Regions from separate parts of the Isoptericola nanjingensis genome, predicted to be linked through region 2. Evidence: predicted binding sites of a transcription regulator. Region 2 holds the regulator's gene; the other holds the start of a gene.
The links. The regulator LexA, encoded in region 2, represses DNA repair genes until DNA is damaged. The targets are predictions, from matches to a motif close to TCGAACANNTGTTCGA.
Positions count from the first base shown of each region.

Region 1: a site for LexA is predicted at 2,073-2,088, ahead of ruvA (Holliday junction branch migration protein RuvA). Genes of this name have one in related genera too.

Region 1 covers NZ_JBNOZL010000003.1:401,880-409,015, reverse strand. Annotated here, with positions in the region: gene pdxT (pyridoxal 5'-phosphate synthase glutaminase subunit PdxT) at 1-563, shown strand, start outside; gene ACQP6G_RS07410 (YebC/PmpR family DNA-binding transcriptional regulator) at 571-1,329, shown strand; gene ruvC (crossover junction endodeoxyribonuclease RuvC) at 1,384-1,974, shown strand; gene ruvA (Holliday junction branch migration protein RuvA) at 2,138-2,776, shown strand; gene ruvB (Holliday junction branch migration DNA helicase RuvB) at 2,769-3,860, shown strand; gene yajC (preprotein translocase subunit YajC) at 4,027-4,470, shown strand; gene secD (protein translocase subunit SecD) at 4,658-6,718, shown strand; gene secF (protein translocase subunit SecF) at 6,718-7,136, shown strand, end outside.
Region 2 covers NZ_JBNOZL010000001.1:90,403-97,538, reverse strand. Annotated here, with positions in the region: gene hflX (GTPase HflX) at 1-1,056, shown strand, start outside; gene ACQP6G_RS00445 (ATP-dependent DNA helicase) at 1,144-3,204, shown strand; gene ACQP6G_RS00440 (L-lactate dehydrogenase) at 3,214-4,173, shown strand; gene lexA (transcriptional repressor LexA) at 4,199-5,029, opposite strand; gene ACQP6G_RS00430 (LysM peptidoglycan-binding domain-containing protein) at 5,207-5,614, shown strand; gene nrdR (transcriptional regulator NrdR) at 5,726-6,211, shown strand; gene ACQP6G_RS00420 (DUF5302 domain-containing protein) at 6,344-6,523, shown strand; gene serA (phosphoglycerate dehydrogenase) at 6,613-7,136, opposite strand, start outside.

The sequences.
Region 1 (7,136 bases), on a different contig from region 2:
CCGTGAGCGTGCGCCGCCCGTCCGAGCTGGACGCGGTCGAGGGGCTCGTCCTGCCGGGCGGCGAGTCGACGACGATCGACAAGCTGCTGCGGCTGTTCGAGCTCGCCGACCCGCTGCGGCGGCTGATCGGCGAGGGGTTGCCCGTGTTCGGCTCGTGCGCGGGGATGATCCTGCTCGCGGACCGCATCGAGGGCGGCACCGCCGACCAGCGCACGCTGGGCGGGATGGACGTCGTCGTGCGGCGCAACGCGTTCGGCCGCCAGGTGGACTCGTTCGAGGCGGACCTGCAGGTCGCGGGCGTCTCGGACGCGCCGGGCGGGCGCCCGGTGCGCACCGCCTTCATCCGCGCTCCGTGGGTCGAGGAGGCCGGGCCGGACGTCGAGGTGCTCGCCCGCATGCCGGACCGCTGGGCGGACGGCTCCACGGTGGGGCCCGCCGCCGGTAAGATCGTCGCAGCACGTCAGGGACGGCTGCTCGCCACCGCGTTCCACCCGGAGATCACGGGGGACGCGCGCGTGCACGGGTTGTTCGTCCGGCTCGTCCAAGCATCGCGAAGGAGTTAGGGAGCGCATGTCAGGTCACTCCAAGTGGGCCACGACCAAGCACAAGAAGGCGGCGATCGACGCCAAGCGCGGCAAGCTTTTCGCGAAGCTGATCAAGAACATCGAGGTCGCCGCGCGCACGGGCGGCGGCGACCCGGCCGGCAACCCCACGCTGTTCGACGCCATCCAGAAGGCGAAGAAGTCGTCGGTCCCCAACGACAACATCGACCGCGCGCTCAAGCGCGGCTCCGGCGAGGGCGCCGACGCCGTCGACTACCAGACGATCATGTACGAGGGTTACGGCGCGAACGGCATCGCCGTCCTCGTCGAGTGCCTCACGGACAACAAGAACCGTGCCGCCTCCGAGGTGCGCCTCGCGTTCTCCCGCAACGGCGGCAACCTGGCCGACCCGGGCTCCGTGTCCTACCTGTTCTCCCGCAAGGGCCTCGTCGTGGTGCCGAAGGCGGAGGGCGTCACGGAGGACGACGTGATGCTCGCCGCGCTCGACGCGGGCGCCGAGGAGGTCAGCGACGAGGGCGACGTCATCGAGGTCCTCTCGGAGGCCACCGACCTCGTCGCCGTGCGCACGGCGATCCAGGAGGCCGGCATCGAGTACGACTCGGCCGACTCCATCTGGCACCCCTCCATGGAGGTCGAGGTCGACGTGGAGGGCGCGCGCAAGATCATGCGCCTCATCGACGCGCTCGAGGACAGCGACGACGTGCAGAACGTCTACGCGAACTTCGACGCCTCCGACGAGGTCATGGCGGCCCTCGACGAGGAGTGACGGCTCCCGGCGCGGGTCGGCCGTCCGCGGCCGCCCGCGTGAGAGGGTGACGACGTGCGCGTGCTGGGGGTGGACCCGGGTCTGACCCGGTGCGGGGTCGGCGTCGTCGACTCGTTGCCGGGCCGCAAGGCCCGGATGGTCGACGTCGGGGTCGTGCGCAGCGAGCCCGAGCTGAGCGTCGACCTCCGGCTGCTGCGCGTCGCCGAGGGGCTCGAGGAGTGGCTCGAGCGCACGGTGCCCGACGTCGTCGCCGTGGAGCGCGTCTTCGCCCAGAACAACCGCGGCACCGTGATGGGCACCGCGCAGGTCGCCGGCCTCGCGATGGTCGCGGCCGCCCGGCGCGGCGTCCCGGTCGCGATGCACACGCCGAGCGAGGTGAAGGCCGCCGTCACCGGGTCCGGCCGCGCCGACAAGGAGCAGGTGCAGCGCATGATCGCGCGCATCCTCGGGCTCGACGAGCTGCCGCGGCCGGCCGACGCCGCCGACGCGCTCGCCCTCGCCGTCACGCACCTGTGGCGGCCGTCCGGAGCGCTCCAGGGCGGCGAGCGGAACGAGCTCACCCCGGCCCAGCGCGCCTGGGCGGCGGCCGAGCGCACCGCGCGCACCGGCTCGCACCGCGGCGCCCCCTCCCGAGCCCGGCGCTGAGCGGGACCCGGGCCGCCCGGTCGCCGTCGCGCGGCTCGTCGTGCGGCTCGTCGAGTGTCGCCCGCCCCGGCGTCGGCACCGGTTGTTACAGTGACGCCTCGTACGGGTGTTCGACGGCCGTGTCGACGGACATCTCGACGGCCTCTTCGACGGAAGGACCACGGTGATCGCCTCCCTGACCGGCACGGTCACGCACGTGACGCTGGAGCGGGCCGTGCTCGACGTCGGCGGGGTCGGGTACCTCGTGCACGCCACCCCGGGCACCCTCGCCGGCCTGCGGGTGGGGGAGCGGGCCCAGCTGCACACCACGCTGGTCGTCCGTGAGGACTCGATGACGGTGTTCGGCTTCGCGGAGGCGGACGAACGGGAGGTCTTCGAGACCGCCCAGTCCGTGTCCGGCGTCGGGCCCCGGATCGCTCTCGCCATGCTCGCCGTGCTGACCCCCGACGCCCTGCGCCGCGCCGTCGCGTCCGAGGACCTCGCGGCGCTGCGCCGCATCCCCGGTGTCGGCCCCAAGAGCGCCCAGCGCATGGTGCTCGAGCTGTCCGGCAAGCTGGGCGCCCCGACGTCCGCCGCCGCCGGCGCCGTCGTGCCCGACGCGCCGCCCGTGGCCGCGGGAGACCCGGCGCGCGACCAGGTGGTCGAGGCGCTCGTGGGCCTGGGCTGGGCCGCCAAGGTCGCCCAGGACACCGTCGACCGGGTCCTCGCGGACGCGAGCGACGACCGCCCGGCCGACAGCCCGATCGACGTCGCGGCCACGCTGCGCGCGGCGCTGCGCTCCCTGGGCGGCCGCCGTGGCTGAGGCGGACCCGGAGTACGGCGGGGAGCGGCTCGTCACCTCCTCGGCCGACGACGTCGAGCGCGCGGCCGAGGCGGCGCTGCGGCCCAAGAAGCTCGACGAGTTCGTGGGCCAGCGCGTGGTGCGCGACCAGCTCTCCCTCGTCCTGCAGGCCGCGCTCGCCCGCGACGCGTCGCCCGATCACGTGCTCCTGTCCGGACCTCCCGGGCTCGGCAAGACCACGCTGGCGATGATCATCGCCGCCGAGCTCGGCACCTCGCTGCGGGTCACGAGCGGGCCGGCCATCCAGCACGCGGGCGACCTCGCCGCCGTCCTTTCCTCGCTGGAGGAGGGCGAGGTCCTGTTCATCGACGAGATCCACCGCCTCGCGCGCCCCGCCGAGGAGCTCCTGTACGTCGCGATGGAGGACTTCCGCGTCGACGTCGTCGTCGGCAAGGGGGCGGGCGCGAGCGCGATCCCGCTGGCGCTGCCGCCGTTCACCGTCGTCGGCGCGACGACGAGGTCGGGCCTGCTGCCCGCCCCGCTGCGCGACCGCTTCGGGTTCACCGGGCACCTCGACTTCTACGACGCCGCCGAGCTGGAGCGCGTCATCACCCGGTCCGCCGGCCTGCTCGGCGTCGACATCCAGCACGCCGCAGCGCACGAGATCGCGGGCCGGTCGCGCGGCACCCCCCGCATCGCCAACCGCCTGCTGCGCCGCGTGCGCGACTGGGCCCAGGTGCGCGGGGACGGCAGCCTCGACCTCCGGGCGGCCCGGGCGGCGCTGGAGGTCTACGAGGTCGACCCGATCGGCCTCGATCGGCTGGACCGTGCCGTGCTCGACGCCGTCTGCCGCCGGTTCGCCGGCGGTCCCGTGGGCCTGGGCACGCTCGCGATGACCGTGGGTGAGGAGCCGGACACCGTGGAGACGGTGGCCGAGCCGTACCTCGTCCGCGAAGGGCTCCTGGGCCGCACGCCGCGCGGCCGGGTCGCCACGCAGGCCGCCTGGGAGCACCTCGGGCTCGAGCCGCCGCCCGGCGCGTGGGGCGCGCCGCTCGGGGGAACCCTGTTCGACGGGTCCGACAGGGACGCCGGGCCGCCCCAGTAGACTGGGAGCGCCCCCGGCCGCCGACGGCCCAGGGCCGGAACTCGACGGGTGCCGTGCTCGTTGGGGGCCGTGTGCGCAGGACTCTGCGCCGGCGTGCCGACCGGTGCGCCCCCGACGCCCGGCAGTCGGTCGACGACCGTCGGGCAGCGACAGACAAGGACGCTCCGTGGAACTCATCATCCTCTTCGTGGTCCTCGCCGGCCTCATGTTCTTCATGAGCCAGCGGACGCGCAAGCAGCAGAAGCAGCAGGCCGAGTTCCGGTCGCAGCTCGAGCCGGGTCAGGAGGTCATGACCGGTTCGGGCCTGTTCGGCACGGTCGTGGAGATCGACGAGGCGACCGACACCGTCACCATCGAGACCGGCCCCGGCGGCGCGCAGACCCGCTGGCTGCGCGCGGCCATCGCCAAGCGCGTGGACGCGCCGGTCGAGGAGCCCGTGGCCGAGGCCGACGAGACCGACGTCACAAGCGACTCCTCCGCGACCGGTACGATCACCTCCGGCGACGGTCACATCGACGTCCCCGACGACCTGTCGAGCCTGGACACCGCGCAGCGGGAGTACCGGGAGCAGCAGCGTCGTGACGAGGGCGAGGCCGGCACCACCAAGTGACAGCATCGAAGTGACAGCACCAGCGACATGGGACGGCGGGCGCTCGCGCCCGTCGGCCTGACGACGCGCCGGTCGGGGTGATCCCGGCCGGCGCCATCACGCGCCGGCCCCGCGGCGGCGCGCAGACGGGAAGAGACAGAAGTTGGCGAACTCACGCACGAAGCGGTCGCGTCCGGTACGCACCCTCGTGGTCTTCACGATCCTGACGATCGTCCTGCCGTTCCTCGCCCTCGGCGCCGGCGTCTTCTGGGACGCCAAGTCCGACTCCAACCCGGACGGCGCGAGCTGGGCCCCGGGGCTGGCGCTCGACCTGCAGGGCGGCACGCAGCTGATCCTGAAGGCGGACACCACCGACGGGTCGCAGGTGACGTCGGCGACGATCGACGAGTCGATCAACGTCATCCGTCAGCGCATCGACTCCTCGGGCGTGTCCGAGGCGGAGATCACCGCGCAGGGCTCCCAGAACATCGTCGTCGGGATCCCCGGCGAGGTGTCGCAGGAGACCATCGACCTCATCTCGCAGCCGGCGCAGATGCGCTTCCGCCCGGTGCTGACGTACGCCGCGGGCACGCCGACCCCCGAGCCGTCCGCCTCGCCCAGCGCCGACGCCGGCGACGCGGCGCAGGACGACGCCGCCAAGGACGACGCGGCCAAGGACGACGCGGCCGCTGAGGACGCCGCCGGCGACGCGCCGAGCGGCAAGGGCGCGGGTGCGCCGCTGTCCGTCCCGGCGGACGTCGACCCGTCGGCCACGCCGACCGCCACCGCGACCCCGACCGAGGGCGACGACGCGGACCCGTCGCCGTCGGCGACCCCGGAGGGCGAGGAGGCAGCAGCCTCCGACCCGAGCGACCTGGCGCAGATCACGCCGGAGATCCAGAAGCAGTTCGAGCAGCTCGACTGCACTGACCCCGCCAACCTCAAGGGCGGCGGCGGGGACGACCCGGACAAGCCGCTGGTGACGTGCGGCGAGCAGGACGGGCTGAAGTACATCCTCGGCCCGATGGAGGTCGACGGCGTGCACATCTCGTCGGCGAGCTCCGGCCTCGTCCCCGGCGCGAACGGCACCACCACCAACGAGTGGGGCGTCTTCCTCAACTTCGACTCCGTGGGCACGAAGGAGTTCCGCGAGACCACGACCCGTCTGCAGGGCCTCGAGGCGCCGCGCAACCAGTTCGCCATCGTCCTGGACGGGCTCGTCGTCTCGGCGCCGTCCCTGTCCCCGGGCACGATCATCTCCAACGGCCAGGCGACGATCTCCGGGTCGTTCACGCGCGACTCCGCGGCCACGCTCGCCAACCAGCTGAGCTTCGGCGCCCTGCCGGTGCAGTACACGGTCGAGAGCCAGGAGGTCATCTCCGCGACCCTCGGCTCCGAGCAGCTGCGCAACGGCCTGATCGCCGGCCTCATCGGCCTCGCGCTCGTCGTCGTGTACTCGCTGCTGCAGTACCGCACGCTCGGCCTGCTGACGGTCGCGTCGCTGGTGGTCGCGGGCGTGATCACCTACGTGTCGATCGCCCTGCTCTCCTGGGGGATGGGCTATCGGCTCTCGCTCGCGGGCGTCGCCGGCCTGATCGTCGCCATCGGCTTCACGGCGGACTCGTTCATCGTGTACTTCGAACGGATCCGCGACGAGCTGCGCGACGGGCGGACCCTCGCCTACGCGGTCGAGCGCGGCTGGGCCCGCGCCCGGCGCACGGTGCTCGCCGCCAAGGCCGTCAACCTGATCTCCGCGATCATCCTGTACTTCCTCGCCGTGGGCGGCGTGCAGGGCTTCGCGTTCACCCTGGGTCTGACGACGATCATCGACGTCGCCGTCGTGTTCTGGTTCACGCACCCGATGATGGAGGTCATCGCCAAGATCCCGTTCTTCCGGGACGGCCACCTGTGGTCGGGCCTGTCGCCCGAGCGCCTGCGCGCGAGCTCCGGCCCGCGGTACGCGGGCGCCGGCCGGGTGCGGATGCCGCAGCCCGCCGTGGCCGGCGCCGCCTCCGAGGGCGCCGACGCCGGCGCCGAGGCGCCGGGCGAGCGCGTGGTCGCCGAGCCCGTGCACAGCGGTGCACGGCAGGCCCCCGCGGCCCCCGTCACCGACGCCTCCGGGCGCCGGCTGACGATCGCCGAGCGGCGCGCGGCCGAGCGCCGGGCGGCCGCGGAGGAGGCGGACCCGCAGCCGGACGCAGGACCGGACGACGGATCGCCCTCGGCGACCGGTGAGAACCACTCCGGCACGAACGAGGAGAGCCGCTGATGGCCGGCATGCACTTCGCCCAGTGGGGCAACGACCTGTACACGGGCCGGCGGTCCTACCCGATCGTGCAGCGCCGCAAGCGCTGGTTCACGATCGTGGGCATCCTCGCCGTCGCGTCGATCGCCGTGATCCTGATCAAGGGCCTCACCCTCGGCATCGACTTCCGCGGTGGCACGGAGTTCACGGTGAACGACGCGAGCTCCACGGAGCAGCAGGTCGCGATCGACGCGGTGCACGAGGTGCTCCCGAACGAGGAGCCCCGCGTCGCGATCGTGGGCGGCTCGGCGGTCCGGGTGCAGACCGAGACGGTCACGCCGGAGCAGGAGGCCGCCCTGGTCACGGGCCTCGCCACCGCGTACGACGTCGACGAGTCCGCGGTGACGACGTCCTTCGTCGGCCCGACCTGGGGCGCGGGCGT
Region 2 (7,136 bases):
ACCGTGGTGGCCGACACCGAGCTGGCCCCGTCGCAGCGCCGCGCGCTGGAGGACATCGTCAAGGTCAAGGTGGTCGACCGCACCGCGCTGATCCTCGACATCTTCGCCCAGCACGCCAAGTCGCGGGAGGGCAAGGCCCAGGTCGAGCTCGCCCAGCTCGAATACCTCCTGCCGCGCCTGCGCGGTTGGGGCGACTCGATGTCCCGCCAGGCCGGTGGCCAGGTGGGCGGCCAGGGCGCCGGCATGGGATCCCGCGGCCCCGGCGAGACGAAGATCGAGCTGGACCGGCGCCGGATCCGCAACCGGATGGCCAAGCTGCGCCGCGAGATCGCCGCCATGGCGCCCGGGCGCGAGACCAAGCGTCTGGACCGCAAGCGGCACGGCGTGCCGAACGTAGCGATCGCCGGCTACACCAACGCCGGGAAGTCGTCGCTGCTCAACGCGCTCACCGACGCGGGCGTCCTCGTCGAGAACGCCCTGTTCGCGACGCTGGACCCGACCGTCCGCAAGGCCCGCACGGAGGACGGCCGCCCGTACACCTTCACGGACACCGTCGGGTTCGTGCGGCACCTGCCGCACCAGCTCGTCGAGGCGTTCCGGTCCACGCTCGAGGAGGTGGGCGACGCCGCGCTGCTGCTGCACGTGGTCGACGCCTCCCATCCGGACCCCGAGGGCCAGATCGCCGCGGTGCGCGAGGTGCTCGCCGAGATCCCCGGGATCGCGGACGTGCCCGAGGTCGTCGTGCTCAACAAGGCCGACGTCGCCGACCCGGCCGTCGTCGGCCGGGTGCAGCGTCGCGAGCGGCGCAGCGTCGTCGTGTCCGCGCACTCCGGCGAGGGCATGGCCGAGCTGCGGGAGCTCATCGCGGCCGAGCTGCCCCAGCCGCACGTCGAGATCGACCTGGTCGTCCCGTACTCCCGCGGCGACCTGGTCCACCGCGTGCACGAGGCCGGCGGGTCGGTCGCCGAGGAGCACCTGGCCGAGGGCACCCGCCTGCGCGGTCGCGTGGACGAGGCTCTCGCGGCCGAGCTCAAGGCCGCCGCCGTCGGGGGCTGACCGCCCGCCGTGGTCGCCGCCCACCGGTCGGCGACCCGACTGTGGGCGGCGCCCCGGACGGTCGGCGGGGCGCCCTAGGATCGACGGGTGACCTCCGCCGACGCCCCCGACGCCCCGCAGCTCCTCGACCTGGCGGTGGGGGCCCTCGGCGGCGGACGGCGGGAGGGTCAGCGCCGCATGGCGGAGGCGGTGGCCGAGGCCGTCGACGAGGGCCGGCACCTGCTGGTGCAGGCGGGCACCGGGACGGGCAAGTCGCTCGCGTACCTCGTCCCGGCGGTGCGGCACGCGGTCGTCGACGGCAGGCGCGTCATCGTCTCCACCGCGACCCTGGCGCTGCAGCGCCAGGTGGTCACGCGCGACCTGCCGCTGGTCGCCGAGACGGTGGGGCCGAAGCTGCCCCGCCCTCCCAAGGTCGCGCTGCTCAAGGGCTGGCACAACTACCTGTGCAAGCACAAGGTGACCGGGGGCTACCCGGTCGAGGGCGCGACGCTCTTCGACCTCCCGGCCGACCCCGGCCCCGGCGAGGGCGCGGCCGCCGAGCAGCACCCGGCGCCGCCCGGCCCCCGCGGACGCGGCGGGCGCGCCGACGACACCGCGACGCTGGCCGACCACGTGCGCCGGCTGCACGCCTGGGCCGACGAGACCGACACGGGCGACCGGGACGACCTCGTGCCCGGGGTCCCCGACAAGGCCTGGCGCCAGGTGTCCGTCACCGCGCTGGAGTGCCTGGGGCAGCGTTGCCCGCTCCTGGCGGAGTGCTTCCCCGAGCGGGCGCGCGCGGCGGCCCGGGACGCGGACGTCGTCGTCACCAACCACGCGATGCTCGGCATCGCCGTCTCGGGGAACCCGGGCGTGCTGCCCGAGCACGACGCCGTCGTCGTCGACGAGGCGCACGAGCTCGCCGAGCGCGTGACGGCGGCAGCCACCGTCGACCTCTCCCTGACGGTGGTGGAGCACGCCGCACGCCTCGCGCGTCGGCACGGCGGCACCGAGACCGAGGCGCTCGACGCCGCGTCGCAGCGCCTGGGCAACCTGCTCGCCACGGCGCCCGCGGAGCGGTTCCCCCTCGGCCTCCCCGACGACCTGCGCGCCGCGGTGGGCGCCGTGCGCGACGCGGCGCGCGAGCTTCTCACCCGGCTCAAGCCCCAGGGCGCGGGGAAGGGGCAGGAGGCGCCGGACGCCGGCACGAAGATGGCGCAGTCCGCCGTCCTGCAGCTCTTCGAGGTCGCCGAGAGGATGGCGGCGGAGGACACGACGGCGGACGTGCTGTGGTGCTCGCGCCCGCCGGAGAACGCGCCGTGGGCGGGCGACGGCGTGACGCGGCTGCATGCCGCGCCGCTCGCGGTGGCGGGGCTGATCCGCACGCACCTGCTGGGCGAGGCGACCGGCGTGTTCACCTCGGCGACGCTCACCCTCGGCGGCACCTTCGACCCGGTCGCGCGGTCGCTCGGCCTGGCGGGCTCGGGGGGCTCCGACGAGACCGCGGACTGGGCGGGGCTCGACGTCGGCAGCCCGTTCGACTACCCGCGCCAGGGGATCCTGTACGTGGCGCGGCACCTGCCGGCGCCCGGACGTGAGCCGACGACCGATGCCCAGCTCGACGAGATCGCCGGGCTGATCGAGGCCGCTGGGGGGAGGACGCTCGGGCTGTTCTCCTCCCGCCGGGCGGCGACGGCCGCCGCGGAGGCGATGCGCGAGCGGCTGGACGTCCCCGTGCTGTGCCAGGGCGACGACCAGCTCCCGACCCTCGTGAAGGCGTTCGCCGACGATCCCGCGACCTGCCTCTTCGGCACCCTCTCGCTGTGGCAGGGCGTCGACGTCCCGGGCCCGAGCTGCCAGCTGGTGCTCGTGGACAGGATCCCGTTCCCGCGCCCGGACGACCCGGTGAAGGCGGCGCGGGCCCGGTCGGTGGAGCAGGTGGGCGGCAACGGGTTCATGCAGGTCTCAGCCACGCACGCCGCGCTGCTCCTCGCGCAGGGCGCCGGCCGGCTCGTGCGCACGGGCGAGGATCGCGGCGTCGTGGCCGTGCTCGACCCGCGCCTCGCGACCGCCCGCTACGGGTCCTTCCTCACCCGCTCCATGCCCGACTTCTGGCCGACCACGGACGGGGAACTCGTCCGCGCTGCGCTCCGGCGCCTCGACACCTAGCGTGGGGCCGTGGACGAGACACGCAGGACGACCAAGCTCGCGATCGTCGGAGCGGGCGCGGTGGGCTCCACCCTCGCGTACGCGGCGCTGGCCCGGGGCGCGGCCCGGTCCGTCGCCCTCCTGGACGTCAACCGCGCGAAGGTCGAGGCCGAGGTGCTCGACCTCCGGCACGGGGGCATGTTCATCCCTCAGGCCGAGATCGACGGCTCGGACGACGTGGAGGTCTGCCGCGGCGCCGACATCGTCGCGGTGACGGCGGGGGCCAAGCAGAAGCCCGGACAGAGCCGCCTCGACCTGGCCGAGGCGACGGTCGGCCTCACGCGGTCCATCCTGCCGGGCCTCCTCGAGGTGGCCCCGGACGCCGTGTTCCTCATGGTCACCAACCCGGTCGACGTCGTCACCTACGCCGCGCAGGAGATCAGCGGCCTGCCCCGGGGGCGGGTGTTCGGCAGCGGGACCGTCCTCGACTCGTCGCGGCTGCGCGACGCGCTGGCCCGCCACTGCGGGGTGGCGGTCGGGAACGTGCACGCGAACATCGCGGGCGAGCACGGCGACTCGGAGATCGTGCTGTGGAGCTCCGCGACGATCGCCGGCGTGCCCCTCCTGGACTGGCGGCCGTTCCGGGGGCACCCGCCCCTGGACGAGGCTGCCCGGCGGCGCATCGCGACCGACGTCGTGGAGTCCGCCTACCGCGTCATCGCCGGCAAGGGGGCCACCAACTACGCGGTTGGCCTGGCGGCCACCCGGATCATCGAGGCGGTGCTCAACGACGAGCACCGCGTGATGAACGTGTCCTCGCGCCTGGACGACTTCTACGGCATCAGCGACGTCTGCCTGTCGGTACCGTCGCTCGTCGGCCGCCGGGGCGTGGCAGAGACGATCGACACCCCGCTGTCGGACGACGAGGTCGCCGGGCTGCGCGCGTCGGCCGAGAGCATGCGGGCCGTGCAGCAGCGCCTCGGGTTCTGACGGCCCGGGGCCGCACCGGCGGTACTCAGAGGCTGCGGAGCACCGCCACGACCCGGCCGAGCACCTGCGCCTCGTCGCCCGGGATGGGGGAGTAGGCGGCGTTCTGCGGCAGCAGCCAGGTGTGCCCGTCGGCCTGCTTGAAGGTCTTGACCGTGGCCTCGCCGTCGATCATCGCGGCGACGACCTCGCCGTTCTCGGCGACGGGCTGGCTGCGCACGACCACCCAGTCGCCGTCGCAGATCGCGGCGTCGACCATCGAGTCGCCCGCGACCTTGAGCAGGAACAGGTCGCCGTCGCCGACGACCTGCCGGGGGAGCGGGAAGACGTCCTCGACGACCTGCTCCGCGAGGATGGGGCCTCCGGCGGCGATCCTGCCGACCAGCGGGACGTAGGACGGGGCCTGAGCCGGCTGCGCGTCGGACGCGGCGAGCGACCCCGCCACGTACCCCGGGGCGGGGTCTGCCTCGGGCGCGGCCCTGTCGATGGCGGGTGCCTCGGGGTCGACGACCTCGATCGCGCGCGGCCGGTTGGGGTCGCGGCGCAGGTAGCCCTTGCGCTCGAGCGTGGTGAGCTGGTGCTTGACCGAGGACGGGCTCGCCAGGCCCACGGCCTCGCCGATCTCGCGCATGGTCGGCGGGTAGCCACGTGCCTCGACGGAGCTGCGGATGGTCTCGAGCACGCGCCGCTGGCGGGGCGTGAGGCGGTCGGACGACGGCGAGAGCTCGCTCACCGACGCCAGCGCGGTCGTCGAGGCGCCGGCGGTCGTCGTGGCCGCGCCGTCGAGGGTCTCGTCCTGGGCAGCCCATGGCGTCGCCGTCGTCGTGGACGCCGGGGCCTGGTCCCGTCCGCTGGTCATCGCGTTCTCCGTCCTGCAGGGCGCGGCCCGTGGGCGGGCCGATGAAATCCGACAAACCTTCCATCGCGCTGTCGGCCACTCTAAGCCAGTTCCGGCCCGACATCAAACATCTGTTCGATCGGGCCTCGACCGTGTCGCCGGGACGTGGTACACCTAGTACAGCAGTTCGACGTACAGGTGTTCGACGAACAGACGTTCGACGGAGCGGCCGCCCCGGGCGGCACCGCGTGGACCGGAGGCAGGACGATGCAGAACGCACGCAGCACCAGCGACGCGCACGGTTTCCTCGGGCTCGGAGGGCTCCGACTCACCCGCAGGGGCCGGGTGGTGGTCGCGGCCCTCGTGCTCCTCGTGCTCGTGGGAGCGGGCTTGTTCGGCCAGCGCGCCGTCGCCGAGTCGCCGGGCACGGGCGTCGAGGTCCGGCTCCAGACGGTGGCGCCCGGCGACACCCTCTGGCAGTACGCGCAGCAGGTGCGTGACACGGGCGAGGATCTGCGTGACGTGGTCGCCGAGCTCCGCGACCTCAACGGGCTGACGTCGGCGGAGCTCCAGACCGGGCAGGTCGTGGTGCTCCCGCTGGACTGACGGCGAGGATCGGCCCCGCCGCGGGGGATCCTGCTTGCGCGGACGGTCGCCCGCCGCTTACCTTGTCGGGCAGCCGGGCGCCGGTCCGGAGCCGAGCGCAGGAGACCAGCGATGCACTGCCCGTTCTGCCGCCACGCGGACTCGCGAGTCGTCGACTCGCGCACCTCCGACGACGGCTCGTCCATCCGTCGCCGGCGTCAGTGCCCCGCGTGCCAGCGCCGGTTCACCACGATCGAGACGGCCAGCCTGTCGGTGGCCAAGCGCTCCGGGGTGACCGAGCCGTTCAGCCGGGACAAGGTGGTGGCGGGCGTGCGCAAGGCCTGCCAGGGCCGGCCGGTGAGCGCCGACGACCTCGCCGTCCTCGCGCAAAAGGTCGAGGAGACCCTGCGCGCCTCCGGCCGGCCGGAGATCGAGGCGAACGAGGTCGGCCTGGCGATCCTCGGGCCGCTGCGCGAGCTGGACGAGGTCGCCTATCTGCGCTTCGCCAGCGTCTACCAGTCGTTCGAGTCCCTCGAGGACTTCGAGTCGGCGATCAGCTCGCTGCGGGCGGAGCGGGACGAGCGCGCCACCGCCGGGAGCGGCGGCACGACCGCCTGACGCCCGGGTCGCCCGGTCCGGGCGAAATGCCCTGGCGCCGGGTGACGGCCCGGGGCATGCTGGACGGCACCAGGTGCTGCGTGGCCCCGCCGCGCGAGCACACCCACCCCGACGGACGACGAGGTGACCGCGATGACGGACGACTCCAGGGCGAAGCCCTCCGAGGACACGAAGGCGCGCTTCCGGGAGGCGCTGGAGAAGAAGAACGCCGCCAGCCACCCGACCGCCGGCAAGGACGGCAACACCGGCCAGGTGCACGGCTCGGAGACGACCGGGCCCGTGCAGAAGATGTTCCGCCGCAAGTCGGGCTGAGCACCGACCGACGCGCGAAGGGCGGCCCCGGGGAACCGGGGCCGCCCTTCGCGCGTGCGGCGCGTGCGCCGTGCGGTGCCGGGTGGGTGTCAGCCGGCGGCGGGCCCCGGCGGGAACTCGGGCCGCTCGAACGCGTCGCGGATGCGGAGGCGGATCGTCGAGTCCATGGCCTGCAGCTTGGCCGACGCGCCGCGCTGGGTGACGTCCGAGATGTCGGTCACCACATAGCCGATCTCGCCGCGCGTCGCGAGCATCTGCGCCTCGATGTTGGCGCCGTGGTCGGCGAAGACCTGGTTCACGCGGGCGAGGACGCCGGGCACGTTGCGGTGCAGCAGCATGATGCGGCCGACGCCCGTGTGCGCGAGCTGGAGGTTCGGGAGGTTCACGGACAGCGTCGTGGACCCGGTCGCCACGAAGTCGCGCAGCTTCTTGGAGACGAACTCGCCGATCGCCTCCTGGGCCTCCTCCGTCGAGCCGCCGACGTGCGGGGTGAGGATGACGTTCGGCAGGCCGCGCAGGGGCGACGTGAAGCCGTCGCCGCGCTTCTTCGGCTCGGTCGGGAAGACGTCGACGGCCGCGCCGCCGAGGTGCCCGGAGCGGATGTGCTCCCGCA